One region of the Kosakonia calanthes genome, then DNA from elsewhere that is predicted to be linked to it. Evidence: predicted binding sites of a transcription regulator. Region 1 holds the regulator's gene; each other region holds the start of a gene.
What was found. The regulator CRP, encoded in region 1, controls carbon source genes, mostly activating them, when cyclic AMP is high. The targets are predictions, from matches to a motif close to ATGTGANNNNNNTCACAT.
Positions count from the first base shown of each region.

Region 2: a site for CRP is predicted at 4,801-4,818, ahead of srlA (PTS glucitol/sorbitol transporter subunit IIC). Genes of this name have one in related genera too.
Region 3: a site for CRP is predicted at 3,776-3,793, ahead of cdd (cytidine deaminase). Genes of this name have one in related genera too.
Region 4: a site for CRP is predicted at 3,937-3,954, ahead of udp (uridine phosphorylase). Genes of this name have one in related genera too.

Region 1 covers NZ_CP151800.1:456,550-464,206, forward strand. Annotated here, with positions in the region: gene AAEY27_RS01920 (YccS/YhfK family putative transporter) at 1-1,975, opposite strand, end outside; gene crp (cAMP-activated global transcriptional regulator CRP) at 2,024-2,656, opposite strand; gene AAEY27_RS01930 (OsmC family protein) at 2,969-3,373, shown strand; gene AAEY27_RS01935 (phosphoribulokinase) at 3,401-4,270, opposite strand; gene AAEY27_RS01940 (YheU family protein) at 4,324-4,542, opposite strand; gene AAEY27_RS01945 (hydrolase) at 4,539-5,558, opposite strand; gene mdcA (malonate decarboxylase subunit alpha) at 5,827-7,482, shown strand; gene AAEY27_RS01955 (triphosphoribosyl-dephospho-CoA synthase) at 7,482-7,657, shown strand, end outside.
Region 2 covers NZ_CP151800.1:1,090,982-1,098,638, forward strand. Annotated here, with positions in the region: gene gutQ (arabinose-5-phosphate isomerase GutQ) at 1-718, opposite strand, end outside; gene srlR (glucitol operon DNA-binding transcriptional repressor SrlR) at 711-1,484, opposite strand; gene gutM (transcriptional regulator GutM) at 1,552-1,911, opposite strand; gene srlD (sorbitol-6-phosphate dehydrogenase) at 2,041-2,820, opposite strand; gene srlB (PTS glucitol/sorbitol transporter subunit IIA) at 2,838-3,200, opposite strand; gene srlE (PTS glucitol/sorbitol transporter subunit IIB) at 3,212-4,171, opposite strand; gene srlA (PTS glucitol/sorbitol transporter subunit IIC) at 4,168-4,728, opposite strand; gene mltB (lytic murein transglycosylase B) at 5,001-6,089, shown strand; gene AAEY27_RS05155 (metal ABC transporter ATP-binding protein) at 6,314-6,982, shown strand; gene AAEY27_RS05160 (metal ABC transporter permease) at 6,979-7,657, shown strand, end outside.
Region 3 covers NZ_CP151800.1:1,669,030-1,676,686, forward strand. Annotated here, with positions in the region: gene mglA (galactose/methyl galactoside ABC transporter ATP-binding protein MglA) at 1-90, shown strand, start outside; gene mglC (galactose/methyl galactoside ABC transporter permease MglC) at 106-1,116, shown strand; gene AAEY27_RS07795 (hypothetical protein) at 1,553-1,978, shown strand; gene sanA (outer membrane permeability protein SanA) at 1,989-2,711, opposite strand; gene cdd (cytidine deaminase) at 2,836-3,717, opposite strand; gene AAEY27_RS07810 (CidB/LrgB family autolysis modulator) at 3,847-4,542, opposite strand; gene AAEY27_RS07815 (CidA/LrgA family protein) at 4,539-4,937, opposite strand; gene AAEY27_RS07820 (TonB-dependent copper receptor) at 5,083-6,960, opposite strand; gene dusC (tRNA dihydrouridine(16) synthase DusC) at 7,239-7,657, shown strand, end outside.
Region 4 covers NZ_CP151800.1:4,520,156-4,527,812, reverse strand. Annotated here, with positions in the region: gene metR (HTH-type transcriptional regulator MetR) at 1-455, opposite strand, end outside; gene metE (5-methyltetrahydropteroyltriglutamate--homocysteine S-methyltransferase) at 704-2,965, shown strand; gene AAEY27_RS21145 (dienelactone hydrolase family protein) at 3,012-3,818, opposite strand; gene udp (uridine phosphorylase) at 4,079-4,840, shown strand; gene rmuC (DNA recombination protein RmuC) at 4,975-6,432, shown strand; gene ubiE (bifunctional demethylmenaquinone methyltransferase/2-methoxy-6-polyprenyl-1,4-benzoquinol methylase UbiE) at 6,499-7,254, shown strand; gene ubiJ (ubiquinone biosynthesis protein UbiJ) at 7,266-7,657, shown strand, end outside.

The DNA.
Region 1 (7,657 bases):
GTAAATGCTGCTCCAGCGTGCTCATTGGCCCGTGCGTTAACGTCTCCGGTGCTTCCAGAATATTCACATCCCCCGATTCACCCGGCCCGTCATACTCCAGCCGTTGCTGACACCGTTGCAGGGCAATTTCGCATGACTGCAAATAGCGCTGTGCCAGTTCAGGCGTCAGCATGGTGTGCTCGCGCGCCAGCGTGGTCATCGCATTAATATGCTCAACGATAAACTGGCTGTGGGTGACCCACAGTTTCATATCGTTCAGGTAACGCGTGTTAAAACCCGGTTCCTGCATCGCCTGATTCAGCGAGTTAAACAACGCGTTATGCGCCTGGTTAACGCGCATACGCTGCCAGGCCAGCGGCGTGGCTTCTGGGTTATCACTGAGGATCAAGCGAATAGCGTCCTGATCGGTTTCCAGCGCGTCGTGCGCGTTCTGGCGCAGCAAGCCGCTTTGCCACTGCGGCCACAGCCAGACCATCCCGCCGAAGGCAATCAGGCAGCCAATCAGCGTATCAACAAGCCGGGCGATAATGAACTCATCGCCATTTAGCGTCAGGATCTGCAACGTATAAACGGCTGTAATGGTAAAACCGACCATCGCCCAGCCGTAGCTTTTGCGAATAATCAAATAGCTGACCAGCGTGATAAGCAGCATTGCGGCCAGCGTGAAACCGAGTGGCACGTGGAAGTGCAGGGTTGCCCCGGCGATCATCAGTCCCGCAAACGTGCCCGCTGCCCGGTGGACAATGCGCACCCGCGTCGCGCCATAACCGTTTTGCGTCACAAACATCACCGTCATCATGATCCAATACGGCTTCGGCAAGTTCAGGGCGCTGCCCATTAGGCTTGCGATACTGAGCATTACGCTGATGCGCGCGGCATTGCGCAGGGCGGCAGATTTTAGCGACAGATAACTTCTCAGCGCCGGGAAAAGCGGTAAACGGCGCTGCTTCTCGGCCATCAGATCGCGAATATAGAGCGGGCGCTGCGTACGCAGTACGCGGGCGATACGGCTGAAATGCCAGGCGCAAAACTGCCCGACCGGGTTGTCCGGGTGCTGACGGGCGATTTTTTCCAGCGCGCCGATTTGTTTCTCCATGGTGAAACGCGTCGGGTAGCGGTGATAAAGAATGTCATCCGCCAGCACGCGCAGGCGAGCGGCGACGGTTTGCGCATTCCAGCGAATAACCTGCTCGGCGTGGGTTTGCTCGACCAGTTTTTGCACTTCAGCAGGCTGATGCAAACTGACGGAGATATGCTCCTGCAAATCCAGCGCAACCTGAAAGACGCGCAGCAGGCGTTTGTAATCATTGTTTTTATTGGCCGCCAGCATGTGCAACTGCTGGTAGCACTGGCTTATTAAATCTACCGCTTTTTGCTGGCGGGCCAGCAGCGGCGGCAAGGCTTTTTCTGGGTCTGCGTGCTGGGTCAGCAGGCTATATTTTGCCTCGCAATAATCGGCCAGTTGCCGGTAGAGCAAACTGAGCGATTCGCGCAACGGCTGCTCGCGCCACATCCAAAACCAGAACCAGTTAAACAGCCCGTACCAGAGCGTACCCAGCGCGTAAATCAGTAGCGGCTCCCACACCGGCATATTCCCGGCGAGGCTCAACGTAAAGATAGAGGCAATCAGCGAGGCCGGTAATAAACGCCCATGCAGCGCGCTGATTTCCCCCGTTACGCCGAGCAGCAACGTCAGCACGGTCAGGATCAACGGCAAGGGAAAATCGTCGGCAAGCAGTAGTTGAACGGCCAGGCTACAGCCCGCAAACAGCGAGCCGCCAATAATCAGGCGTTTGAAAAAACGTTTGTGGGGTGTATCAAGACCGGCAATGTTGCAGCAGGCGGGAACGAGGGAGAACAGCAGACCTTGTTGTAAATGGCCGACCAGCAAACCAATCGCCACAGGCAAACACAACACCAGCGTTTGTCGCAGTGCGTAGTTGATCTCGGGGTGATAAATCAGCCTGCGCCACATGGGGAAAGAAAAACGGCGCACCGGATAAGCGATGCGCCGTTTTGCAGATTAACGTGTTCCGTAGACGACGATGGTTTTGCCGTGGGCGGAGATCAGGTTTTGATCTTCAAGCATTTTCAGAATGCGACCGACTGTTTCACGGGAGCAACCGACGATCTGACCAATTTCCTGACGCGTAATTTTAATTTGCATGCCGTCAGGGTGGGTCATTGCGTCCGGCTGTTTCGCCAGATTCAACAGCGTTTGCGCAATGCGGCCTGTAACGTCCAGGAACGCCAGGTTGCCGACTTTCTCCGAAGTCACCTGCAGGCGACGCGCCATTTGCGCGGAGAGACGCATCAGAATATCCGGGTTAACCTGGATCAACTGACGGAATTTTTTGTAGGAAATTTCGGCTACTTCACAGGCGGTCTTGGCGCGTACCCAGGCACTGCGCTCCTGACCTTCTTCGAACAGGCCCAGTTCACCGATAAAATCGCCCTGGTTGAGGTAAGAGAGGATCATCTCTTTACCTTCTTCATCCTTGATGAGCACTGCCACTGAGCCTTTGACGATGTAATACAACGTTTCCGCTTTTTCACCTTGGTGAATAAGCGTGCTCTTCGACGGGTACTTATGAATATGGCAATGAGACAAGAACCATTCGAGAGTCGGGTCTGTTTGCGGTTTGCCAAGCACCATGCGCGGTTATCCTCTGTTATAAGCTGGCTCCAGAAGCCGGGCGTAAGGGAACCCTGTTTCTGGGGTTGCAATCAAAGCTTCCCAAATCCCGGGAAGTGGACCGTCAGCGTCATCTGCGGCCTCTAATGTATGATGTCCTTTGCGTACATGCGTAACGTCAATGTATCTCTGTAGCATCCAGACTGTTTTAGCATAGCTTTTAACGCCTGTCTCCTGGTGTCTCGCTTCAGCATGACGCAGGTCGCCTTCCGTTGCGGCTTTTCTTATGTGCGCGTAATCTGTAAAGAAAATTGCAACTCCGGAGTGATGAAAATGCAGGCACGTGTGAAATGGGTTGAAGGGTTAACGTTCCTTGGTGAGTCCGCTTCTGGTCACCAAATTCTGATGGACGGCAACTCTGGCGACAAAGCGCCAAGCCCAATGGAAATGGTTCTGATGGCCGCAGGCGGGTGCAGCGCAATCGACGTGGTGTCGATCCTGCAAAAAGGGCGTCATAACGTCACCGACTGCGAAGTGAAACTGACCTCAGAGCGCCGTGAAGAAGCGCCGCGCCTGTTTACCCATATTAATCTGCACTTCGTCGTCACCGGTAACGCATTGAAAGATGCCGCCGTTTCTCGCGCGGTTGATCTGTCGGCAGAGAAATATTGCTCTGTGGCGCTGATGCTGGAAAAAGCGGTGAATATCACCCACTCCTACGAAGTGATCGAAGCCTGATTACGCAGCCCGGCGGCGCAGTCCGGGCTATATAATCTTTTTCCCTTCCATCAGCCGTTGTACCAGCGGCGTCATGATCAGTTCCATCGCCAACCCCATTTTGCCGCCTGGCACCACCAGCGTATCCATATGCGAGATGAATGAACCTTGCAACATTGCGAGCAACCACGGGTAGTCGATCCCTTCTAAATTGCGGAAGTGAATAACAACAAAGCTTTCATCCAGTGAAGGAATGCCTTTCGCGGCAAACGGGTTGGAGGTATCAACCGTCGGCACGCGCTGAAAGTTGATATGGGTGCGCGAAAACTGCGGCGTAATAAAGTTGATGTAGTCTTCCATCGACCGCACCACGGAATCCATCACCGCTTCACGGGAGTGTCCGCGCTCGCTGGTGTCGCGAATGAGTTTCTGGATCCACTCAAGGTTAACGATCGGCACCACGCCGACCAGCAAATCGACATAGCGCGCAACGTCATGCTGCGGTGTCACCACGCCGCCGTGCAGCCCTTCATAAAACAGCACATCGGTCGGTTCCGGCAACGGTTGCCAGGGCGTAAAAGTGCCCGGCACCTGGTTCCAGGGGACGGCTTCATCGTAAGTGTGCAGGTATTTGCGCGCCTGGCCCTGGCCGGTTTGGCCGTAGTCGCTAAAGGTTTGTTCTAACAGGCCAAAGTCATTGGCTTCCGGGCCAAAGTAGCTAATATGCCGGCCAAGATCGCGGGCCTTGCGGATAGCCATATCCATTTCCGGGCGGGTGTAGCGATGGAAGCTGTCGCCTTCCACTTCCGCCGCGTGCATGTTGAGTTGGGCGAAAATTTTACGAAAGGCGAGGCTGGTGGTGGTGGTTCCCGCGCCGCTGGAGCCTGTAACGGCGATAACCGGATGTTTGGCGGACATAGCTACTCCCTGAATCAACGATTATTTTCAGTATCAAAGCCGCCCGCACCCTGTCATTCGTGGAACTGCCCGCGCGGCATAATGTTCACCGTTTCGTGCAGTTCCGACCACACCAGCACGGCTTCGCCGTGTTGCAGTTGCCGTTTAACGTCGGCGACCTTTTGTTCAAGCGAACGCTCATGTTCACCATAATCGGTGCCTTCGCGCAAGACAAAGCTCTCAATCAGGTTGTCCAGCGTCTGCGCGTCAAGTTCTTGCCACGGAATAATCATGATGCTCCCAAATAGGCGGATAACCAGTCCGGGATGCGCTTCTCCAGCCACATTTCCGGGTGACGGAGTGTTCCGCCGACAAAACCAACGTGACCACCGTGTTCTGTCAGTTGATATTCAATATTCGTGGGTAAATGGCTGGCATCCGGGATCACGTTATGATCCATAAACGGATCGTCTTTGGCGTGGATAATCAGCGTCGGTTTGCGGATAAGCGGCAGCTGCGGCATGGCGCTACAGCGGCGATAGTAATCCAGCGCGTCGGCAAAACCGTGGATTTTCGCCGTGATCATGTCATCAAACTCCCGAATTCGCCGCACCTTTCGCAGCGCCGGCAGCGTGGTTGGCAAAGAACCGGGGTAGGCCCTTAATTTGCGCGCGGCATTGGCTTTCAACAAGTTCAGCAAATAGCGCTGATAAACGCGCGAAAAGCCCTTTTCCATATGATAACTACAGGCTTCCAGCATCAGCGGCGCCGAGACAATCACTGCCGCATCGACAGGCAAACTGTCATCCGCTTTCGCCAGCAAGCAGCCGAGCATATTGCCGCCCAGCGAGTAACCCACGGCGGCGGTCGGTACCGGGCCGAACTCTTCGCGCAACCAGTGCAAAAACCAGGTGCCATCCTCAGTTTCACCGGAGTGATAAATCCGACTCAGGCGGTTTGGTATGCCGCTGCACCCGCGAAAATGCATCACCACGCCCAGCCAGCCGCGCTGTTTTGCCGCATGGATCAGGCCATGTGCGTAAGGGCTGTGCAGGCTGCCTTCCAGACCATGAAACACCACAAGGCGCGGTTTATGGCGGGCTTGATACGGCTCTTCGCTCCACGCGAGATCAACAAAATCCCCGTCTGGCAGTTCAAGGCGCTGCCACCAGGGTTCGAATTGCAAACGGCGGCGAATCAATCGCGGCAGCATGGTTTGTAGATGCGGATTGCTCGCACCCCGCATCGGCTGGAAATAGTGTGAAACGCCTTGATCTTCAAGGAGATTCGCAGGGGTAATTTCTGCCATTTCGTCTTCTAATCTCTGTAAACCGGCGAACATTATACGTGCGAATAATTGAGCCGTTTAATAATTTGCGGCTCCTGTATAGGTTAAAAGCGCCCCATAAAGCTTTTCTTACCTGCCTAAACTGATCTGCATCACAAATTGTCACTTTGATTATTACTCTCAGGCTAATGATTTAGCCAGCACCTTAATTGATGCATTTCTCACCGGAGCGCAGACTACGTTCAGTGTTAAGCAAGTCAAAATGATGAGCTGAATCAGGAGGTTAATAATGTTATCTGGGCAAAAGCCAGCACAGGTATGGAACACGCGGCGTAGCGAGAAACAGCGTCGCCTGGCGTCCATTCCCGTGCAAGGCAAGGTACTGCCGACCGGCGATCTTGTCGCCATGCTGGAAAAACTGATCGCTCCGGGCGACCGCGTTGTACTGGAAGGGAACAACCAAAAACAGGCTGATTTCCTCTCGCGCATGCTGGCCGAAGTGAACCCGCAGAAAGTGCACGACCTGCACATGATCATGCCAAGCGTCGGGCGTAGCGAACATCTTGATATTTTTGAGAAAGGTATCGCCCGCAAACTCGATTTCTCCTTCTCCGGCACGCAAAGCCTGCGCATTTCGCAACTGCTGGAAGATGGGCAACTGGAAATCGGCGCAATCCACACTTACATCGAACTTTACGCCCGCCTGTACGTTGACCTGTGCCCGAATGTGGCGCTGATTGCTGGTTACAAAGCAGACCGCAAAGGCAACCTGTACACCGGACCAAGTACTGAAGACACGCCCGCGCTGGTGGAAGCCGCCGCGTTTCGCGACGGGATCGTCATTGCGCAGGTCAACGAACTGGTTGACGACGAATGCGATCTGCCGCGCGTGGATATCCCCGGTTCGTGGATCGACTATGTGGTGGTTGCTGACAAACCGTTCTTCATCGAGCCGCTGTTCACCCGTGACCCGCGCCTGATCAAGCAAGAACACATCCTGATGGCGATGATGGCGATTAAAGGCATCTACGCGGAACATCAGGTGCAGTCGCTCAACCACGGTATTGGTTTTAACACTGCCGCTATCGAACTGCTGCTGCCAACCTACGGCGAACAGCTCGGCCTGAAAGGCAAAATCTGCAAACACTGGACGCTGAACCCGCATCCAACGCTGATCCCGGCAATTGAAAGCGGCTGGGTCGAAAGCGTGCACTGTTTCGGCGGTGAACTGGGGATGGAAGAGTACATCCGCGCCCGCCCTGACGTGTTCTTTACCGGTGCCGATGGTTCGATGCGCTCCAACCGCGCGTTCTGCCAGTTAGCCGGTCAATACGCCGTGGATATGTTTATCGGTTCGACCTTGCAGATTGATGGCGATGCCAACTCCTCAACCGTTACCCGTGGACGCCTGGCCGGTTTCGGCGGCGCGCCAAATATGGGCCATGACCCGCACGGTCGTCGCCACGCAACACCGGCCTGGCTGAACATGATCACCGAACCTAACCCAATGGAACGCGGAAAAAAACTGGTTGTGCAGATGGTCGAAACCTTCCAGGCCGGCGCCAAACCGACTTTCGTGGAAAGCCTCGACGCGGTGGAAGTGGCGAAAACCTCCGGCATGCCGCTGGCGCCGGTCATGATCTACGGCGATGACGTCACACACGTGCTGACCGAAGAGGGGATTGCTTACCTCTATCGCGCTGAAAGCATGGAAGAGCGCCGTGCGATGGTCGCTGCGGTTGCCGGTATCACCGATATCGGTCTGGGCGTTGACGCCAAACGCGTCGCGCAACTGCGCCAAAGCGGCAAAGTGGTCTACCCGGAAGATATGGGCATTCGCCGCACTGATGCCACGCGCTCACTGTTAGCAGCCAGCAGCGTCGCTGACCTGGTGGAATGGTCCGGCGGTCTTTACAACCCACCTGCGAAATTCCGGAGCTGGTAATGAAACTTCTGCCACGGATTGAAGCTGAAGGCGGTGCCGAATGGCTGGCGCGAGCCGCCACACAGTGTCTGATTGACGAAGCACGATTAAGCCCGAAGCCCGGTCTGGTGGACAGCCGGGGGAGTGGTGCGCACCACGATTTAACGCTCGATCTGATGGAGCGTTCCGCGCACAG
Region 2 (7,657 bases), 630 kb from region 1:
GTTCGTTGTCGCACACCGCCACCAGACCTAAACCGGTGCGGCTCAGTTCCAGCATCGCGTCCATCACATTGGTGGTCAATTGCACCTGCGGCACCTGTTCATCTTTGCGCATCAAGTGGAACACTTTATTCAGCAGCCGTGCGCCAAGCGCGCCCGCCGGGTGCGAACGGGCAAAATCTTCTTCATCAAAACCGCGTGCCTGCATAACCGCCATCGCCAGCGCATCGCCCATCATCAGCGTGTTGACGGTGCTGGAGGTCGGCGCCAGATACATCGGGCAGGCTTCGCGTTCGACCGCGATATCCAGCACCGCGTGAGCAGCCAGCGCCAGCGGCGAGCGGGGTTTCCCGGTCATCGCCAGCAGCACGATGGATTTCTCTTCAAGGCGCGGCAGGATCAGGTCCAGCTCTTTTGCCGACCCGGAATAGGAGATAAAGAGCATCACATCGCGGCTTTCGATCATGCCGAGATCGCCGTGCAGCGCTTCCGCCGGGTGAACAAAAAAGGCTGGCGTGCCGGTGCTGGCGAAGGTGGCGGCGATCTTCTTGCCGATATGACCGGATTTGCCGATGCCGGAGACGATCACTTTCCCTTTGCAGTTCAGCACTGTTTCTGCGGCGCGAACAAAGGCCTCGCCGAGGCGTTCCGGCAGGCGGCTTGCTTCCTGCAATTCCAGCAGCAGGGTTTGTCGCCCGGCGTTAATTAATGACTCACTCATGATGTTCTCCGGCAATGATCACTTCGACCCCTTTTTCTTCCAGCGCAGCGCGGACATCCGCCGGGATCCCCGCGTCGGTGATTAATTTATTGATACTTTCCAGGCTACAAACGACGTTCGGGCTTTTGCGGCCAAATTTCGACGAGTCTGCCATCAGGATCACTTCCCGCGCGGCGTTGCACATCGCTTTACTGACCGTAAAGACCTCATTGAAAGTTGTGACGCCGGCATTCAGATCGATGCCGTCGGTGCCCATAAACAGCTTGTCAAAGCTGAAATGGTCGAAGGCGTTTTCCGCCAGTTGACCGTGGAAGGAGGCGGATTTTTTACGGAAGGTGCCGCCGGGCATCAGAATAGTTTGTTCGTTATCCAGTTCCGACAAAGCGTTGACGATATGCAGGCTGTTGGTCATCACCGTGATGTTGTTGAAGTGGCTAAGCAACGGCACCATTTGCAGCACCGTACTGCCCGCATCGAGGATAATGGAATCGCCGTCGTGGATGTAACTGACCGCCGCTTCGGCAATCAATCCTTTCTGTACGGTGTTGATCAGCGTTTTGTGATCGATCGGCGGGTCGGCCTCATCTTTGTTGAGCACCACGCCGCCATAGGTGCGGATCACCGCGCCGGACTGCTCCAGCGCAACCAAATCTTTACGTATGGTCGTGCCTGTGGTGTCGAAATAGTGTGCCAGCTCTTCAACAGAACACTTTCCCTGCTTTTGCAGATGCTCAAGAATTGCCGCCTGACGCTGACGTGGTTTCATAGGCGAAGTTATCCTGCGTTACGTTGCAAAATGATAATTTCGCAAGCTAATAGCGTTCACAACGAAATTATCCATGTTTCATTTTAAGCGCCAATGATAGAGCATTCTGACAACCCGGATCATGGGGAAAGATCACATCAGGCTCTAATTCCTCTCTTTTTATCCCTATTAAGTGGTCGATTTTTGCCGGACGGGCAAAGACCGTGATGCCGCGCATCAGTAATGTGTCGCTGACGCGGTCTTGTTGATCGAATGCCACCGCCAGCACAACGCGCGGTTTGAAACGCCCACCGGAACGCCCGACGCCGACGCGACCGCGCTGGCACAGCGCATCGAACGCTTTGTTGAACCGGCGGATTTGCCAGCCGCCGAGGGCAAGCTGGCTGAGCCAGGCGATAACGGCGAGGGTTATCAGGGATGGAACCATCGGTGTCTCCTTGATGTTGGTTAACTTGCCGGATGGCGGCTGGCGCCTTATCCGGCCTACGAGTACAGCGCTGTTTTAGCGACCTGGCGTAGGCCTGATAAGCGAAGCGCCATCAGGCAATTGATGCCATCAGAACATCACCTGACCGCCGGTGACATTGATCGACTGGCCGGTGCAATAGGAGGCTTTGGCGCTGGCGTAAAACATCAGCACATTCAGCACATCCTGGTAATCACAGCCGCGTTTGAGCGGCACTTTATCAATGTAATATTGCTCCACTTCGTCTGCTGGTAGGCCAAGCTTGCTGGCGTACTGCGGAATAAGAGACTGGAACATTGGGGATTTCAACAGGTTGCCGAGCATCAGCGAGTGAACGGTAATACCGTATTCCGCCAGATCCAGCGCCAGCGATTGGGTCAGCCCAACGCCGCCGAATTTCGCCGCGCTATAGCCGGAATTGTGTTTGCTGCCCACTTTGCCGGATTTGGAGTTGATCTGAATAATGCGCCCCTGAATGCCGTCGCGAATCATCAGTTTGGAGAACTCGCGCGCGCAGAGGAAATAACCCACCAGATTCACCTGCAACGAGCGGTCAAAATCGCCGAGCGCAAAGTCGCTGATAAACGCCGCTTTGGCGATCCCGGCGCTGTACACCAGTAAATCCGCGCGGCCAAAAATCTCATCGACCCCGCGCGCCAGCGCCAGCACGCTGTGCTCACTGGTGGCATCGGCACCGAAGCCGTATGCCATTCCTTCACCGAACTCGCTATTGATCTCCTGCGCGACATTGGCCGCTTTATCACTCTGAATATCCACTACCGCCACGCGGTAACCTTCTGCGGCAAGCCCACGGCTAAGGAACGCCCCAAGGGTTTGTCCTCCACCAATGACAACGGCAACCTGTTTCATACTCTTCTCCTTACGACTTAAGCGATAAATTTCAAAATGCAGCCGGGGGCGATACCGTCCGGCACCGGGCCTGCGACGTGAACCGTTCCCGGATATTCCGCCTGCGTTTGCCCGTCGAAACGCAGGGTGATATGACCCAACTCGCGCAAATTCTGTTCGGCAACGTCGCCGACGGCGGTCACTGGGTAGTGCTTCTCGCCTAGCTCAAATTGCGCGCCCGGCAACAGCGCACCGTTCAGTGCGCCGTGGTTATGAATAAAACAGAACTCGGCGACATCGGCTGGCGCGCCTTCACGAAAAGTAATCAGCATGTTGTCGCTGAGCGCGTCCGGGGCGCTTTCACCGATACGGGTAATGGTGGTTTGATAAATCACAGTCATAAGACACCCCCTTATTGATAAATGAAGCCGGAGACAAACCAGGCGATCAGCACCGTTGGCGCACCGGTTAAGAAGCGGCTGACCAGCACCGAAGGCACGCCGACGCGCACTGTCTCCTGGCGGGCTTCCGCCAGCGACAGGCCAACAGGAATAAAGTCGCAGGCCGCCTGAGCGTTAATAGCAAACAGCGCGGGCAGGGCCAGGTGCGGGGGAATATGCCCCTGGCCGATTTGTACGCCAATCAGCACGCCAATCACCTGCGCGATAACCGCGCCAGGGCCGAGAAACGGCGACAGAAGGGGGAAAGAGCAGATCAGTGCCAGCGTCACCAGCCCAAGCGGATGGCTGGCAAGCGGCGCAAGACCGTGGGCGATCCAATCGCCAAGACCGGAGGCCATGATGATGCCGATCAGCGCCGAGACGAAGGCCATAAAAGGCAGGATGGTTTTCAATACCGTGTCGATAGTGTCACGCCCGGCCTGGAACAGCACTGCCACCGCCGAGCCCATCCCCATGCCGACTTTCGCCAGCAGCCCGTCGCTCTGTTCGGTAATTTTTTTACTGGTGTCGTAATCTCGCTGCTGCGGCTGTTCCGCCTGGGCAGCTTCGCCCTGGCGGTAGATATTTTCCTCTTTAACACCCGAGACATAGATATCTTCGACGATGTACTGCGCCAGCGGCCCGGATTTACCCGTCGCGTGAATGTTCACCGTGGGAATGCGGCGTTTCGGGTAGATGCCGCAGCGCAGCGTGCCGCCACAGTCAATAATTGCCACACCGATCTCCGCTTCTGGCGGCTCGCCCTCTTTGAAGCCGTCCACCGCCTGCCAGCCGGTCAGTTGCGCCAGTTTGTCGACAATGGTCGGGCGGGTTCCGGCGGTGATATAGACGATTTTTTTCTCAACGCTGGCGTCGAGTTCCAGCGGGCCGCCCCAGCCGCCGGTGCCTTTTTCAATAACGATACGGCTCATGATGTTGCTCCGGCGAGTTGAACACTCTGTGCAAGTTGAATCCCCATTTTCTTCTCGAAGATCGCGGTGGTCAGGTCGGTTATCCAGCCGCGGAAGAAGTTGGTCACCAGACCGACCAGCAGATAGCTCACCGCCAGCGGGCCGAGGGGTAGACCAAGCGTCGTCAGGCCATTGGCAATGCCGAGGTAGACGAACAGCTCGCCGGGATTAATGTGCGGAAACAGGCCGTTCATGGAGTGGCAACTGTATGACGCCGCTGCGTAGTAACTGGGTTTGTACTTCTCTGGCATAAAGCGCCCGAGGCTCAGCGTCATCGGGTTACAAAATACAAAAGTGCCGATGCATGGCAGCAGCAAATAACGGGCAATCGGGTTGCCCGCACAGCGCTGGGCAAATTTTTCGATCCGGTGTTGGCCAATAAAATTAATCAGCGCATTCATGATGACCAGCAGGCTTATCAGCAGCGGCAGAATACCGGTCACCATGCCGGTAAAGACTTCGCCGCCTTTCTGAAACAGCCCGATGAACCACTCGGCACCATGCGTAATGGTTTCCATTGTTCTCTCCTGTAGGGGTGTCGTTTTGTTGTTTAACCGTGCGCTATCATAATCATTATGAAAGGTCTAAATGTGTTATTTGGATCTCATTATGAAAGATAAAATGATCACTTTGAAAGATTTTGCGAGGGCGTACGAATTCAAATGAGCGATAAATGAAACGAAGAAAAGTGAAGTGCGAGTGAGTACGCAGGTGTTGCAGCGCTTCCTTGTCGATAGCCAGATGCTTTACCATACTTGCTCCTGGCTGAATTCGTTTAAATGGATGTCCCATGTTGAAGCGTTGTTACGCAGCGTTGCTGCCTGCGTTTGTTGTGCTCTGTTCCTGTAGCAGTAAACCCCCGCTTGCTGAAGCCCCGCAGACCGTGTCGCCCGCGCCGTCCGGCGGTTTTCTCCTGGAGCCACAGCACAATGTGGTGATGAGCGGTGGCGACTTCGCCAATAACCCGGCGGCGGAGCGGTTTATTGACGCGATGGTGAGCAAGCACGGCTTTGATCGTCAGCAACTGCATGAAATTCTCTCGCAGGCCAAACGTCTGGATTACGTGCTGCGCCTGATGGATAGACAGGCACCGACAACCACGGGGCCGACTGGGCCAAACGGCGCCTGGCTGCGTTATCGCAAACAGTTCATCACGCCAGATAACGTGCAAAACGGTGTGGCGTTCTGGAACCAATATCAGGATGCCCTTGACCGTGCCTGGATGGTGTACGGCGTACCGCCAGAAATTATTGTCGGCATTATCGGTGTGGAAACCCGTTGGGGCCGCGTGATGGGTAAAACCCGCATTCTCGATGGGCTGGCGACGCTGGCCTTTGCTTACCCGCGCCGTGCGGACTATTTCGCCAGCGAGCTGGAAACCTTCTTGCTGATGGCGCGTGATGAGAGTGACGATCCGCTCGAACTGAAAGGTTCTTTCGCCGGTGCGATGGGGTACGGTCAATTTATGCCGTCGTCCTATAAGCAATATGCGGTAGATTTCAACGGCGACGGGCACATCAATCTGTGGGACCCGGTTGATGCGATTGGCAGCGTGGCGAATTACTTCAAACAGCATGGCTGGGTGAAAGGCGACCTGGTTGCTGTGCCAGCTAACGGCCAGGCACCGGGCCTGGAAAACGGTTTTAAAACCAACTACAGCGTTGGACAGCTGGCGGCCGCGGGCTTAACACCGCAGCAGCCGCTGGGCGATCATCAGCAGGCGAGCTTGCTGCGCCTTGATGTCGGCACCGGTTATGAATACTGGTATGGCTTGCCGAACTTCTACACCATCACCCGTTACAACCACAGCACGCACTACGCAATGGCGGTCTGGCAGCTTGGCCAGGCGGTTTCGCTGGCGCGCATCAACATTCAATAATGCTTTCCCCTCCTGCGGGAGGGGACTGAAACATTTCGACGTACTCCCGTTACGTATTCCCGTTTACATCATTATCACTACCATTTATTGTTACGTTATAACATATGGAGTGAGTGAATGATTCCGCTAACACTGTTTTCCCTTTCTGGCATCACCCGCCTGTTATTGGCTGTGGGGCTATTGCTGGTGCTTTGGCTACTGACTGGCTGGGCGGTCGCGCTGCCATGATTGAACTTGACCATTTAGTGGCGGGCTATGGCCGACTGGCAATCACGCCTGCGCTGTGCGGCACGCTGGAACGCGGCAGCATGACGGCGATTGTCGGCGCGAACGGCTGCGGAAAATCGACACTGTTAAAAACGCTGGCAGGATTTTTACTGCCGGTCAGCGGCGTGCTGCACTGGCAACCGGCGCGACCCACAATCGGTTGGCTGGCGCAACGCCATGCGCTGGAATCGCAATTCCCGGTGACGGTACAAGAAGTGGTGAGCATGGGCTGCTGGCCGCGCGTTTCATTGTTTCGCGGCCTGAATCGCGACGCCCGCAAACGCGTGGCGCAAGGGCTGGAGCGCGTCGGGTTGACGGCTATGGCGCGTGAGACGATCGACACTCTTTCTGGCGGGCAATTTCAGCGCATGTTGTTCGCCCGTGTCTGGGTGCAAAACGCGCCACTGGTCATGCTCGACGAACCTTTTACCGGCATTGACGAAATCACGTCGCAAATCTTGATGGAGCAAATTGTCGATATGCACCGCGCGGGGCAAACCCTGCTGGCGGTGCTCCACGACAGCGAACGGGTAACGCGCTATTTCCCACAAACCCTGCGCCTTGGCGAAAATGTGGCGCATTGGGGCGCGACGGAGCAACAGGTAAGGGAGAAGTGTCACGCATGATCTGGCATCTCTTTTTCCAGCCGTTTATCGAATTTGGTTTTATGCGGCGTGCGCTGGTGGTGTGCCTCGCGCTCTCTATCAGCACCACGGCATTAGGCGTCTTTTTGCTGCTGCGGCGCATGAGCCTGATGGGCGATGCTTTGTCACACGCCATTCTGCCCGGCGTGGCGGTGGGTTACCTGCTGAGCGGCATGTCGCTGCTGGCGATGAGCATCGGCGGGTTTATTGCCGGGATAAGCGTCGCGCTGGTGGCGGGATGGGTAAGCCGTCGCACACCGCTCAAAGAAGACGCCAGCTTTGCCGGTTTCTATCTTGGTTCGCTGGCGCTCGGCGTCACGCTGGTGTCGTTGCGTGGCTCCAGTGTTGACCTGCTGCATCTTTTGTTTGGCTCGATTCTGGCCGTGGATCGCGAAGCTGCGCTGTTTGTTGCCGGTGTCGCCAGTTTGACGCTGATTGTGCTGGCGTTGTGCTATCGCGGGTTAGTTAGCGAAGCCTTCGACAGCGCGTTTTTACAGGTTAATGCCCCGCGCTTGCCTGGCTTGCTGCACGGGCTGTTTCTGGCACTGCTGGTGCTCAACCTGGTGGCCGGGTTCCAGGTGCTCGGCACATTGATGGCGGTGGGTGTAATGATGCTGCCTGCCGTGGCAGCGCGCTGCTGGGCGCGAACATTACCGG
Region 3 (7,657 bases), 1.2 Mb from region 1:
GTAATGAGCAATGGCCTCGTTTCCGGGATTGTTGATACTAAAACGACAACGCAAAACGAAATTCTCCGTCTTGCGTCTTTGCACCTTTAAGATCAGGGGCTCCTCATGAGTGCGTTAAATAAAAAAACTTTTCTCACTTATCTGAAAGACGGCGGTATTTACGTTGTTCTTTTAGTGTTACTGGCCATTATTATTTTTCAGGATCCCACGTTCTTAAGTTTGCTGAACTTAAGCAATATTCTGACCCAATCTTCCGTGCGCATTATTATCGCGCTGGGTGTCGCAGGGCTGATCGTGACGCAGGGGACGGATCTCTCCGCTGGTCGCCAGGTGGGTCTGGCAGCGGTGGTGGCGGCAACGCTGCTGCAATCGATGGAAAACGCCAACAAAGTCTTCCCGGATCTGGCCACTATGCCGATTCCGGTGGTTATCCTGATCGTTTGCGCCGTGGGCGCCGTCATTGGCCTGGTCAACGGTATTGTCATTGCTTACCTGAATGTGACACCGTTTATCACCACGCTGGGTACGATGATCATCGTTTACGGTATCAACTCCCTGTATTACGACTTTGTTGGCGCGTCGCCGATTTCCGGCTTCGACAGTGGCTTCTCGACCTTTACGCAGGGCTTTATCGCGATGGGCAGTTTCCGCTTGTCGTACATCACCTTCTACGCGTTGATCGCCGTCGCTTTTGTCTGGGTGCTGTGGAATAAAACGCGCTTCGGCAAAAACATTTTCGCCATCGGGGGTAACCCGGAAGCGGCAAAAGTGTCTGGCGTGAACGTTGCGCTGAACCTGCTGATGATTTATGCGCTGTCCGGTGTGTTCTATGCGTTCGGCGGGATGCTGGAAGCGGGCCGTATCGGTTCAGCGACCAACAACCTCGGCTTTATGTATGAACTGGATGCCATCGCCGCGTGCGTGGTGGGCGGCGTCTCCTTCAGCGGCGGCGTGGGTACCGTTCTTGGCGTGGTGACCGGTGTTATCATCTTCACTGTGATCAACTACGGCCTGACGTATATCGGTATCAACCCGTACTGGCAGTACATCATCAAGGGCGGGATCATTATTTTCGCCGTGGCGCTGGACTCCCTGAAATACGCACGTAAGAAATAATTCAGAACGGCTAATCAAGCCCGCTTATCAAAGCGGGCTTTTTTTTGCTCTTATTTCATTGATATGCAGAAAAACGCGTAGCCAACTTCGGCGGCCACTAATAAAAAAACTTCATCTTTTCTGAGTTGTTAAATTTTCACTTCAATGCCAGGCTCATTTAATCGTTGTGATTATTAAGGAGCCAGAATGCATCGTGTATTCACACTAAACTAAGAAGACCGCACCGTTTCGCTGTACCCCAACTTGTCAAACATTCATCGGCAGCATTTGCTGGGCTGTTGTGTGCCTGCTTTTTGAGCTGAGGAGGACATAGGCAAACGCATCTCTTTGAACATTCTGTCAATTTTAAGTGAATTCTGAATGCCTTCATCAAAATGGCTATTTACGCTTGAAAGAATGAATCTGTGAAAGTTGTAACCGCAGCTCAGGGGCGCTTATGAATTTTGTGTATTTTGTTGTTGATCACCCACCGCATGAAAAAAACAGTCAGGTCAGTTTCTATTTAAGAGGTGTCGAATTACTTCGTGATGGCGAAATTATCGCCTCACTGGGTGATATCAAGATCACCTCTTTGCCCTATTACTATTTTTGTACCGTGCAGACCGGGTTTCGCAAAATAGAATTCAGAATGAAAAATAACCCGCCAGCGCGCATCATCTGTAGCGCCGGTTATTTAAAGACCGGGGATTACCTGGTGAATACCCCGGAAGGGGAGATTATTCTGCCATTTAATGCGCTGAATGGAATGTGGACGTTGGATAAAAATTCGTCAGTGTTAATTGACCATCAGGGTTTTATCGCGCGGGCGTTTACGCTTATTCGTCCGGTCAAAAGCAACAGCCGCAATGTGCCCATGAATTAGCGGCGCGCCGTCAGTTTTTCCCTTTCTTCTGTATTTCGCTCAGTTGCTCGGCGGTCACCGCCGGGTAGCCTTGCGCGTCGTCCGGCACTTCTTCTTGCATCGAAGGAATCGGCACCGGCGGCCCAAGGAAACGCGGTTCGCGTTTGAACATGTACAAATCGGCGATGGTGCCTAACCGCGCACCAAACTCACGCACCCGCACACTCCACATATCTTTTGGTGACGGCACCGCGTAACACTGCGCCTGGATGCCCAAATGCTGGGCGATAAACAGCGCGCGTTCGCAGTGGAAACGCTGCGTGATGATGATGAAATCGTTGGTATCGAACACTTTGCGGGTGCGGACAATCGAGTCCAGCGTGCGGAACCCGGCGTAATCCAGCACGATATCGGCGGGATCAACACCTGCGGCAATCAAATCTTTGCGCATGGTGACCGGCTCATTATAACTTTGCAGCGCATTGTCGCCGCTCAGTAGCAGGTAATTGACCTTGCCACTGTTATAGGCGTTTAGCGCGCCCTGAATGCGATAGCGATAATATTGGTTGATAACGCCGGTGCGGTAATATTTGGCGGTGCCGAGCACCACACCCACCTGACGCCAGGGGAGATCCTGTAAATCGTCGTAGATATAGGGGGCGGTTTTCCAGCTCATCCAGCGGTCAAGACCAAGCGCAGTCAACAGCAGCAGGCCGATCAGGACTAACAGGCTGTAGAAAAAACGCTTTAGCATGAAACGGGCTCGGTACAGGAGTGAAATTTCACTCAGGCTACTTTACCCGCACGGCAAGCGCAAGAAACGCAGGCTCAATTGCGGGCTTTTTCATCACTACGGGCCGTAACCCGTAGTGAATGCATTAGAGCTGCACGCGCTCGACGTTCTCGCAGCCCAACGCCCGCAGCGTCGCGACCGTGGCATCCCACTGCGTTAACGGCGCATCAGCACGCTCGGCCAGCGTCGCACGTTCAATATCCGCATAATCAAAACCATTCAGATTCAGCAAGTTCAGTGCGCCTTGCAGCGGTGGGAGCGTTGGGTTAAAGGCGGCGTTTTCCGCATAGCTGCCGATGAAAATCCGCCCATCGCGGCAAACAATGGCAACCCCGGAAGGGGAGTGAGTATACGGCGAGTGGCTCTTATTGGCGGCGGTAATCGCCGCTTGCGCCAGCGCATCGCCGCGAAGTGGGAAACCGTGGTCCTGCTCATCCATCAGCAGCGTTTTGATTTCCAGATCTTTCGGGCCAAAGGCATCCGGCAGGTAATCACCCAATGTATGCGGCGCGCGGCCTGGTAGGTTGATGCCGAGGCTCAGGCCGCTGTTCAGTTCGTTCATAAACTGGCGGCAGTGCCCGCAAGGCGTGTAGTTGACGGTGACCGAGGCCAGCGCTTTTTCACCGCGCAGCCAGGCGTGGCTCACCGCGCTCTGTTCCGCATGCACGGTTTGCTGCATGGTTGCGCCGAGGAATTCCATATTGGCGCCGAAGTACCAGCTACCGCTGACGCCTCGTGCAATCGCGCCGACATTAAAATGGGACAGGTCGGTGCGCGCGCAAGCGGCGGCGAGGGGCAGCAGGGCGAATGCCAGTGCGTCTGCGTCCAGTTGCGTTGCGCTTTGCAACGTTGCCACCTGCTCTGCGCTCAGCATGGCGGGGAAGTGCGTATCCGCCAGCATAGGAGCGAGTGCGGCCTGTAAATTCTCCGCAAGCCCGGGAAAAGCAGTGTGAAAACGTGAATGCATAGCAGTGCCTCATAGCAGTGTATTGGAATCGTAGTTTACGGGCCTGAATGGTCCTTATGTGTGATTCATTTCACACTCTATGTGCAACTAATGAAACTCGGATGAAAATTGCGCGACGTATCGCAACTTTTAACCCCAGATCAACAGGATCAGCGGGAATAAAAACGGGGCCAACAGCGAAGTGATGATCCCGCAAATCACCAGCGCCAGCGAACTGAACGCGCCTTCCTGATAATCCAGCTCGGCACAACGCGCCGTGCCCAGCGCATGGGATGCGGTGCCCATTGCCAGCCCACGCGCTGATTTGGTGCGAATACGCATCAGATTCAGCAAGGTATGGCCAAATACCGCGCCCAGCACACCCACGAAAATCACGCACACGGCGCTGATCGCCGGGATGCCGCCAATGCTGCCGCCAACCGCCATCGCAATTGGCGTCGTGACCGATTTCGGCAATATCGAAGCGGCAATTTGCGGCGTCGCGCCCATCATCAGCGCAATCAGCGTGCCGGTGATCATCGCCACCAGGCTGCCAATAAAACAAATGGTGATGATGGATTTCCAGCGCGCGCGAATCTGATGCAACTGTTCATAAAGTGGGAAAGCGAGCGCTACAACGGCGGGTTGCAGCAAATCGTTGAGAATTTTGCTGCCCTGAAAATAGTGGTCATACGGCGTGCCGGTCACCAGCAGGATCGGGATAATCACCACCATCGCCACCAGCAGTGGGTTTAACAGCGGTGATTTGAACCGCGCGGCAAGTTTGCGGGCGCCAAAAAAGACCGCCAGCGTTAACGGCAGCGACCACCAGATATACGTCATCATTCTTTACGACCTTTTTGTCCGGCCACTTTACGCTCGCCGTGCACCAGGTGCGTGCTCCAGCTCACCACTAAAAAGACAATCGCGGTGCTGACCGCGCAGGAAACCACGATCGGTCCGAACTGCGCGCGCAACACGTCGTAATACTGCATAACCCCCACGCCGATCGGCACAAACAACAGCACCATGTAGCGAATAAAGAAGAAGCAGCCCGGATTAACCCATTTGGCAGGCAAGATTTGCAGCGCCAGCAGCACGAACATAATCAGCATGCCAATAATGCTGCCCGGAATAGCGAAGGGCAGCAGGGAGGCGATAAAAATACCGGCGTATAAACACGCGTAGATAAGCACAAAAGCACGAAGATACTGCCAGATGATATTCAATGATTTAGTCATGGTGAAAGCCCTTGCCGAAACGCATTCATCATACAATTAAAGCGAAAAACGTGCTACTGATCACATCATGAATTCTGAGAATACCAAACATTCCATTCAGGAACGTTATGCATTTCACCTGAATCTCCGGCCCTTGTGCCGTGCATCAGAACGTGACGCTAAGCTTGCCCCACCAGGTTCTGCCGGGTTCATCAATCGGTGTGTTTGCCGAATAGCCAAAACTGCCGTTCCCGGCCAGGTTCAAATGTTCGCTGTAGGTCTTATTAAAGAGATTATCGACTCCAGCGCTGATGTTGACATGTTCATTTACGTTGTACGCGGCATTGGCCGAGAGCACCGCAAACCCCGCACTGGCGGCAAAATCTTTGCCGACAACATTGCCTTCGTTAATCGCCACGCGATGCTGGCTGCTGACAAGGCGCAGCAGGCCGCTGCTGCTCCAGTTGCCACGCGTCCATGTCAGCCCCAAATGGGCTTCAAGTGGGGGGATTTGCGCTAATGCCCGGTGTTCATCGTCATTTTTCCCCCATGAATACGCCACGCTGGCCTCGCTTTTCCAGTTTTCGGTCAACGCGTAACTGACACCCGCTTCGCCGCCCATAATGGTGGCATCAATGTTATCCACCTGGCGTGTTTTGGCGGGCGCCGAATCATAGCGAAACAGGATGTAATCATTAATCCGGCCAATATACGCGGACACCCAGCTATTCAGGCGCGCGCCGGCATAGTGCGCGCCAATATCCAATTGGGTGGTTTTCTCGGTTTTCACACTGTTGATGTCAAAGCCGCGACGCGGCGAAAAGAGTTCCCAGTAGTCGGGGAAACGTTCGGTATAACCGATTCCCGCATACATCATTACCGGAATATCCGCCAAATGATGTTCCAGACGCGTAAACCCGGCAGGTAATGTCGCTTTACGCTGTGAGGCAAAATGTGTGACTTTTACGCGATCGAAACGCGCGCCGCTAATCACGTGGCTCTGCTCAGTGGCATGCCAGGTTAACTCGCTGAACAGGCCAGCATCATCGAAACGGGCATCTTTGACCCAACGGTGATGATGAAGGCGACGATGTGTGTTGCGTTGTGCATCCGTTCCGCTGCGCAGTTCAACAGCCGACCATAACCAGGTTCCCATCACTCTTGCGCCAGTAGTGCGGCGGTCAACGCGCTTCGCCATTGGTTTCATGGGCGGCGAACGTAACGAGAAGTTATCCATAATGTGGTCGGCATAGTTGCTGTAAATGTTGGCTTCAAATTTATCGAATACGTCGCCAATGTGGGATTTCTCCACCTGCGCACCGACACTTTCGCGCTTAAATTGCGACCCGTCCATGCCACGCCCGGCGTAGCGGGCTTCCCCGTCGCCTTTGCCCGCCGTTAACTCGAACAGCGTCTCTTTATCCGGTGTCCAACCGAGCGCCATATCGCCATTCCATTTTTGCCATTTCGATGGCACGCGCTCACCGTTACCGGCTTTGTAATCGCCCGCGCGGGAAGTGTTGCCGGTCAGGCGCAAATACCCCGTTTCGCTGCCGAGGCTGAGATCGGCAGTTTTATCCAGGCGTTGGTTAGAAGCCGCAAGCATGCTGGCAATTCCTTGAACGCCGGGCTTATTGAAACGCGGTGGCTCGCGATCAAAACGTACCGTCCCGGCGGAGTTACCCGGCCCCCAAAGCACCGTTTCTGGCCCTTTGATAAGGGTAAGAAGGTCAAAATTTTCAGGCGCGAGATACGACGTGGGGGAATCCATTCTGCCGCCGCAGGCACCGAGTATTTCGCCGTTATTGGTCAAAATACGCAAACGGGAACCGAACATGCCGCGAAAAAGCGGATCGCCATTGGTGCCGCCATTACGGATTTGCGAAAAACCGGGGAGGGTTTGCAGGTATTGCGCGCCATCGCTGGCGGAAAGGGGCTGGTGGGACCTTTTGGGTGAGGTGACGACTTCAAGGGGAGATGAAACCGGTGTTGTGACGATCATTACGGAATCATGCGGCAATGCGCTACGCGCGGCGGGAATCATCAGGATAAAGGCAGATAAAAACAGATGTTTTTTCATAAGCTTCCTTACTGTTTTATGCATAACGCCGTTCACCTGTCAGCGGTGAGCGTCGCGTTATGCGGGATTCGTCCGTGTAAATCCGTTTGGCGGAGTGTAACCGAATAAAATTCGTCCTGTTACAAATTCGTGAATTGCTGGCGGCAGAGTGTGAAGCGGATCTTTTGCCGGAGGGTGATAAAGGCGCTTTCCACGCCCGGAGAGAGTCGCTACTATGTCGCCTCATTTTTCCGGGGTGATTTATGCGTGTATTACTGGCTCCAATGGAAGGCGTACTCGATTCGCTGGTGCGTGAGCTGCTGACCGAGGTTAACGATTACGATCTGTGCATCACCGAGTTTTTGCGCGTGGTCGATCAACTGCTGCCGGTCAAATCCTTCCATAAAATTTGCCCCGAGTTACAGCGGCAAAGCCGCACCCCCTCTGGCACGCTGGTGCGCATTCAACTGCTTGGTCAATACCCGCAGTGGCTGGCGGAAAACGCGGCGCGCGCCGTCGAGCTGGGTTCGTGGGGCGTAGATCTCAATTGCGGTTGCCCGTCGAAGTTGGTTAACGGTAGCGGCGGCGGCGCGACACTGCTCAAAGATCCGGAACTGATTTATCGCGGCGCGAAAGCGATGCGTGAAGCGGTGCCGTCGCATCTTCCGGTGACGGTAAAAGT
Region 4 (7,657 bases), 720 kb from region 1:
CCGCTGCGCGGCAGAATGTCGGAGGTCAACACCAGATCCAACTCGCCTTGTTGCAGTGCGGGTTGCGGGTCGAAAGTCACGCCAGATTTGAAATCCATCTCCACCTGCGGCCAGCTCTGGCGGAAATTTTCAAGTGCGGGCGTCAGCCACTGAATACAGCTATGGCATTCAATGGCGATACGTAAAGTGGTCTGTTGCGGTTCGTTGCAAGATTGCAGGGCGCGGCTGATTTGCGGCAGCACCTGATTCGCCAATTGCAGCAAAATTTCACCCTGCGGCGTAAAGCGCAGCGGCTGACTCTTACGCACAAATAGCCGGAAACCGAGGCGTTGTTCCAGATCGCTGAACTGATGGGAAAGCGCAGATTGCGTCTGATGCAACGTAGCTGCTGCTGCCGCGAGCGATCCGCTATTTCGTAACGCCTGTAGCGTTTTCAGATGTTTAATCTCGATCATGAAAGTCCTTCACTCCGGCATGAACATTTTGCGCTTGAGGTATACACAGTACCTTCACATTATGGATGTGTAAACATCTGGACGTCCAAAACTCGTCATATTTCGACTGGCAGATGCGTTGGCTGCCTCGCTTATCCCAGTCACTTACTTCAGTAAGCTCCTGGGAATGCGCTGCGTTGCCGCCTTCCTGCCAGCCGAACTATTTAGAGTTTTGCCTTCAGAATCAGCCATATAAAAGAGGAAGGATCATGACAATTATTAATCACACCCTCGGTTTCCCTCGCGTTGGCCTGCGTCGCGAGTTGAAAAAAGCGCAAGAAAGTTACTGGGCTGGCAACACCAGCCGTGAAGAACTGCTGGCGGTGGGCTGCGAATTGCGCGCTCGCCACTGGGATCAACAAAAACAGGCCGGCATCGATCTGCTACCGGTCGGCGACTTTGCCTGGTACGACCATGTTCTGACCACCAGCCTGCTGCTCGGCAATGTGCCGGCTCGTCATCAGAACAAAGACGGCTCTGTGGATATCGATACCCTGTTCCGCATTGGTCGTGGTCGCGCACCGACCGGTGAACCCGCTGCCGCGGCGGAAATGACCAAATGGTTCAACACCAACTACCACTACATGGTGCCGGAGTTCAGCAAAGGCCAGCAGTTCAAACTGACCTGGACCCAGTTACTGGAAGAGGTGGACGAAGCGCTGGCATTGGGCCACAAAGTCAAACCCGTGCTGCTGGGGCCGGTAACCTACCTGTGGCTGGGTAAAGTGAAAGGCGAGCAATTCGACCGCTTAAGCCTGCTGAACGACATTCTGCCGGTGTACCAACAGGTTCTGGCCGAACTGGCAAAACGCGATATCGAGTGGGTACAAATCGATGAACCCGCGCTGGTGCTGGAGTTACCGCAAGCGTGGTTGGATGTTTTTAAACCGGCGTATGACGCGCTGAACGGTCAGGTAAAACTGCTGCTGACCACCTATTTTGAAGGCGTTACGCCGAACCTGGATGTGATCACCGCGCTGCCAGTGCAGGGCCTGCATGTCGATCTGGTGCACGGCAAAGACAACGTTGCTGAGCTGCACCAGCGCTTGCCTGCTGACTGGTTACTCTCCGCTGGCCTGGTTAATGGCCGAAACGTCTGGCGTGCCGACCTGACTGAGAAATACGCGCAAGTGCAACAGATTGTCGGGAAACGCCCGCTATGGGTCGCTTCCTCTTGCTCTCTGCTGCACAGCCCGATCGATCTGAGCGTCGAAACGCGTCTTGATGAAGAGGTAAAAAGCTGGTTCGCCTTCGCCCTGCAAAAATGCCAGGAACTGGCGCTGCTGCGCGATGCGCTGAACAGCGGCAACACCGAAAAACTGGCGCAATGGAGTGCGCCGATTCAGGCTCGTCGCCACTCTACCCGTGTGCATAACACCGCCGTGGCAACACGCCTGGCGGCGATCACGGCGCAAGACAGCCAACGCCACAGCCCGTACGGCGAGCGTGCTCAGGCGCAACGCGCCCGCTTTAACCTGCCAGCCTGGCCGACAACGACCATCGGTTCATTCCCACAAACCACTGAAATCCGCGGCCTGCGCCTGGACTTCAAAAAAGGCAATCTGGACGCCACGAACTACCGCACCGGCATCGCGGAACATATTAAACAAGCGATTGCCGAGCAGGAGCGCCTGGGGCTGGATGTGCTGGTGCACGGCGAAGCCGAGCGTAACGACATGGTGGAATACTTCGGTGAGAACCTCGACGGTTTCGTCTTTACGCAAAATGGCTGGGTACAGAGCTACGGTTCCCGCTGCGTGAAACCGCCGGTAGTGATCGGCGACGTCAGCCGCCCGGAAGCGATCACCGTCGAGTGGGCGAAGTATGCGCAGTCCCTGACCGACAAACCGGTGAAAGGCATGCTGACTGGCCCGGTGACCATTCTTTGCTGGTCGTTCCCGCGTGAAGATGTCAGCCGCGAAACCATCGCCAAACAAATTGCGCTGGCATTGCGTGATGAAGTGGCGGATCTGGAAGCCGCAGGTATCGGCATTATCCAGATTGATGAACCGGCCCTGCGCGAAGGTTTGCCACTGCGCCGTAGCGATTGGGATGCTTACCTGGCATGGGGCGTGGAAGCTTTTCGAATCAACGCCGCCGTGGCGAAAGACGACACGCAAATCCACACGCACATGTGCTATTGCGAGTTCAACGACATCATGGATTCCATCGCCGCGCTGGATGCCGACGTGATCACCATTGAAACCTCGCGTTCCGATATGGAACTGCTGGAGTCGTTCGAAGAGTTCGAATACCCGAACGAAATCGGACCGGGCGTGTATGACATTCACTCGCCGAATGTGCCGAGCGTGGAATGGATCGAAGCGCTGTTGCAGAAAGCGGCGCAGCGTATCCCGGCGGAGCGCTTGTGGGTGAACCCGGACTGCGGCCTGAAAACCCGCGGCTGGCCGGAAACGCGTAGCGCGCTGGCGAACATGGTGAAAGCCGCGCAGAACCTGCGTCAGAAATAAGTTGCTCTATCGCGCCGCCTGTTGCGAAACCGGCGGCGCAAAAACACTATTTCTTACCGTACTGCGAAAACCAGGCCAGCATGCGCTGCCAGCCATCTTTGGCGGATTCTGCATGATAGCTCGGACGGTAATCCGCGTTAAAAGCATGTCCCGCGTCGGGATAGACAATAATCTCCGCGTTGGCATTCGCCGCCCGCAGTGCCTGGCGCATGGTTTCCACGCTCTCAAGAGGAATGCCGGTATCCTGCCCGCCATATAAGCCGAGCACGGGCGCGTTCAAATTGGTGGCGATATCTATCGGATTGTTTGGCGAGTTCAGCGTTTTTTCACCCGTCAGTTTGCCGTACCAGGCCACAGCGGCTTTCAGTTGTGGATTGTGCGCGGCGTACAGCCAGGCGATGCGACCGCCCCAGCAAAAACCGGTGACCATCAGTTGATGCGCATTGCCGCCATTGCGCGCCGCCCAATTGGCGACGTGATCGAGGTCGGCCAGCACTTGGGCATCTGGCACTTTACTGACCAGCGCGCTAAGCAGCGTCTGGACATCGGTGAAATCATTCGGATCGCCCTGGCGGAAATAGAGCTCCGGCGCGATGGCAAGATAGCCTTCCAGCGCCAGGCGACGGCACAGATCGCGAATGTGTTCATGCACGCCGAAAATTTCCTGTACCACAATCACGATCGGTAACGGGCCGTCCGCGTCTTTCGGGCGGGCATGGAAAGCGGGCATGTTGTCGCCCTGAGTTGGAATGGAGGTTTCGCCGGCGATTAAGGCGTCTTCCGGCGTGTTTACAATCGTTGTAGCAAGTGGTGAAGCCGCAGGTGCAAAGCCCGGCTGTTTGTTGGTTGTCATGGCATTCTCCCTACCCTTTATTAGCGCTCCAATAACTATAGTCGGGAAGGTTGTCGCGTGCGCAAAACACCGTTGCGTCGTCTATCTTTGCTGCTGAGTTGTCGGATACAACATGTTAATGTGATGTGTTTCACTATTTTATGGAAATGAAGTGCAACCATTTTCATTCATGGTGACACCAGTCACGAAATCAAGCCCATGGCTTCTGTAAAGTGCCTTTTTACCTCTCCTGATAAAAACCAACCACAGAGGAGTCTGTTATGTCCAAGTCTGATGTTTTTCATCTCGGCCTCACCAAAACCGATTTACAAGGGGCTACGCTGGCCATCGTCCCTGGCGATCCTGAGCGTGTGGAAAAGATCGCCGCGCTGATGGATAAGCCGGTCAAACTGGCATCGCATCGTGAATTCACCAGCTGGCGCGCAGAGCTTGATGGCAAACCGGTTATCGTTTGCTCCACCGGCATCGGCGGGCCTTCTACCTCTATCGCAGTCGAAGAGCTGGCGCAGCTTGGTATCCGCACTTTCCTGCGCGTGGGAACCACCGGCGCGATTCAGCCGCATATCAATGTGGGCGACGTGCTGATTACGACCGCTTCCGTGCGCCTCGATGGTGCCAGCCTGCACTTTGCGCCGATGGAATACCCGGCGGTGGCTGACTTCGCGTGCACAACCGCGCTGGTCGCGGCGGCAGATGCGATTGGTGCCACCAAACACATCGGCGTTACCGCGTCTTCTGACACCTTCTATCCGGGCCAGGAGCGTTACGACACCTTCTCCGGCCGTGTTGTGAACCGTTACAGAGGTTCAATGGAAGAGTGGCAATCCATGGGCGTAATGAATTATGAAATGGAATCAGCAACGCTGCTGACCATGTGCTCCAGCCAGGGCCTGCGCGCCGGAATGGTCGCCGGGGTGATTGTGAATCGCACCCAGCAGGAGATCCCGAACGCCGAAACCATGAAGCAAACCGAAAGCCATGCGGTGAAAATTGTCGTCGAAGCCGCGCGTCGCCTTTTGTAATCTTGCTTCCAAATTTAGAAGGCCGACCTGTTCGGCCTTTTTTATTTGCGTACTTCCTCGCAGGAAAAACCCTTCCAAACTGGACGTTTATACAGCACAATTCCGGCTGATGTGCATTATGAACAGGGGGCGTGGTGGATACTTCAATCATTGTGTTGGCAGCGGTTGCGCTGGCAGGGCTACTGGTCGGCTGGCTGGCAGCAAGCTGGCGCGGGGCGCAGCAACAGGCGGAATTGCTTGCTGAGCAGCGCGATGTCTTTAGTGAATTAAGCGCCGCTCGCCAGCAAATCAGCCAGAACGAACACTGGCGCGAAGAGTGCGAATTGCTCAATAACGAGCTGCGCAGCCTGCAACATATCAACAGTTCGCTGGAGGCGGATCTCCGCGAAGTCACTACCCGGCTGGAATCCACCCAGCTGCATGCCGAAGAAAAACTGCGCCAGATGCACAGCAGCGAACAGCGTTTGAGCGAACAATTCGAGAACCTGGCCAACCGTATTTTTGAGCAGAGTAACCGTCGGGTCGATGAGCAGAATCGCCAAAGCCTGAATGGCCTGCTGACGCCGCTGCGTGAGCAGCTTGACGGCTTTCGACGCCAGGTGCAGGAGAGCTTTGGTCAGGAGGCGCGCGAACGCCACACGCTGGCGCATGAGATTCGCAACTTGCAGCAACTCAACGCCCAGATGGCGCAAGAAGCCATCAATCTGACCCGCGCATTAAAAGGCGACAACAAAACCCAGGGCAACTGGGGCGAAGTGGTGTTGACCCGCGTACTTGAAGCCTCCGGCCTGCGCGAAGGCTACGAATATGAAACTCAGGTCAGCCTGGAGAATGACAGCCGCGCCCGCATGCAGCCGGACGTTATCGTGCGTCTTCCGCAGGGCAAAGACGTGGTGATCGATGCCAAAATGACGCTGGTGGCTTACGAGCGTTACTTCAACGCCGAAGATGAATTCACCCGTGAAGGCGCATTGCAGGAGCATATTGCGTCGGTGCGTAACCATATTCGCCTGCTGGGGCGAAAGGATTACCAGCAATTGCCCGGTCTGCGCAGCCTGGATTACGTGCTGATGTTTATCCCGGTGGAACCGGCGTTTCTGATTGCGCTCGACAGACAGCCAGAACTGATCACCGAAGCGCTAAAAAACAACATAATGCTGGTCAGCCCGACGACGCTTTTGGTGGCGCTGCGCACCATTGCCAATTTGTGGCGTTATGAGCATCAGAGCCGCAACGCCCAGCAAATTGCGGAGCGAGCGAGCCGTCTGTATGACAAAATGCGCCTGTTTGTCGACGATATGAGCGCCATCGGGCAAAGTCTGGATCGCGCGCAGGACAACTATCGGCAGGCGATGAAAAAACTCAGTTCCGGGCGTGGCAACCTGCTCGTTCAGGCCGAGGCGTTCCGCGGGCTTGGCGTGGAGATCAAACGCGAGATTAATCCGGAATTGGCCGCCGAAGCGCAGGCGCAGGACGAAGAGTCTCGTCTGCGAGCGGGGGAAGATGGGTTAAACGATCGTAATGAAGACAACGCATTAGACACCGCCGCGCCGGGTGATGAACCCGCGCCGAAGGCGTCGTCGGGTGGTTGAATCGTAGGGCAAATGCGTCCAATCTGATACACTTCATAAACAAATTCTTAAATAGCAGGCACTAAGATGGCGGAAGATTCAAAAGAGACGACACACTTTGGTTTTCAGACCGTCGCCAAGGAAAATAAAGCCGATATGGTGGCGCATGTTTTCCATTCGGTCGCATCAAAATATGACGTCATGAACGACTTGATGTCGATGGGCATTCACCGTTTGTGGAAGCGCTTTACTATTGATTGCAGCGGCGTCCGTCGCGGGCAAAAAGTTCTTGATCTGGCTGGCGGTACCGGTGACCTCACCGCTAAATTCTCCCGCCTGGTAGGCGAAACCGGCCAGGTTGTACTGGCCGATATCAACGAATCAATGCTGAAAATGGGGCGCGAAAAGCTGCGCAACATCGGTGTAATTGGCAACGTTGAATATGTTCAGGCGAATGCCGAAGCACTGCCTTTCCCGGATAACACCTTCGACTGCATCACCATCTCTTTTGGTTTGCGTAATGTGACCGAAAAAGAGAAAGCGCTGCGCTCCATGTTTCGCGTGCTGAAACCGGGCGGTCGCTTGCTGGTGCTGGAGTTTTCCAAACCGATTATCGAGCCGCTGAGCAAAGTCTACGACGCTTACTCTTTCCACATCCTGCCGCGTATCGGCCAGATGGTGGCAAATGACGCTGAAAGCTATCGCTATCTTGCTGAATCCATCCGTATGCATCCCGATCAGGACACCCTGAAAGCGATGATGCAGGACGCGGGTTTCGAAAACGTCGATTATTACAATTTGACCGCCGGTATCGTTGCTCTGCACCGTGGCTACAAGTTCTGACAGGAGTGCGTATGCCCTTTAAGCCGATGGTGGCCGCGGGAATCGAACGCGTGCTGAATACCTTTTTATACCGCGAGGGCGCGTTGAAACCGGCGCGCCAGCGTCTGCATGGCAAAGTGCTGCGCGTGGTTCTGCAAGAGTTTTCCTCGCCGTTTGTGCTGGTGTTCAGCGAGCGGCAAATTGATGTGCTGGGCGAATGGGAAGGCGAAGCCGACTGTTCCGTTATCACGCAGCTACGGGTATTACCGAAACTGCGCGATCGCCAGCAGCTGACCGCGCTTATTCGCAGCGGCGAGCTGGAAGTGCAGGGCGATATCCAGGTGGTGCAAAACCTGGTATCGCTGATGGATCTGGCGGAGTTCGACCCCGCAGAAGTGCTCGCGCCGTGGACGGGTGATATCGC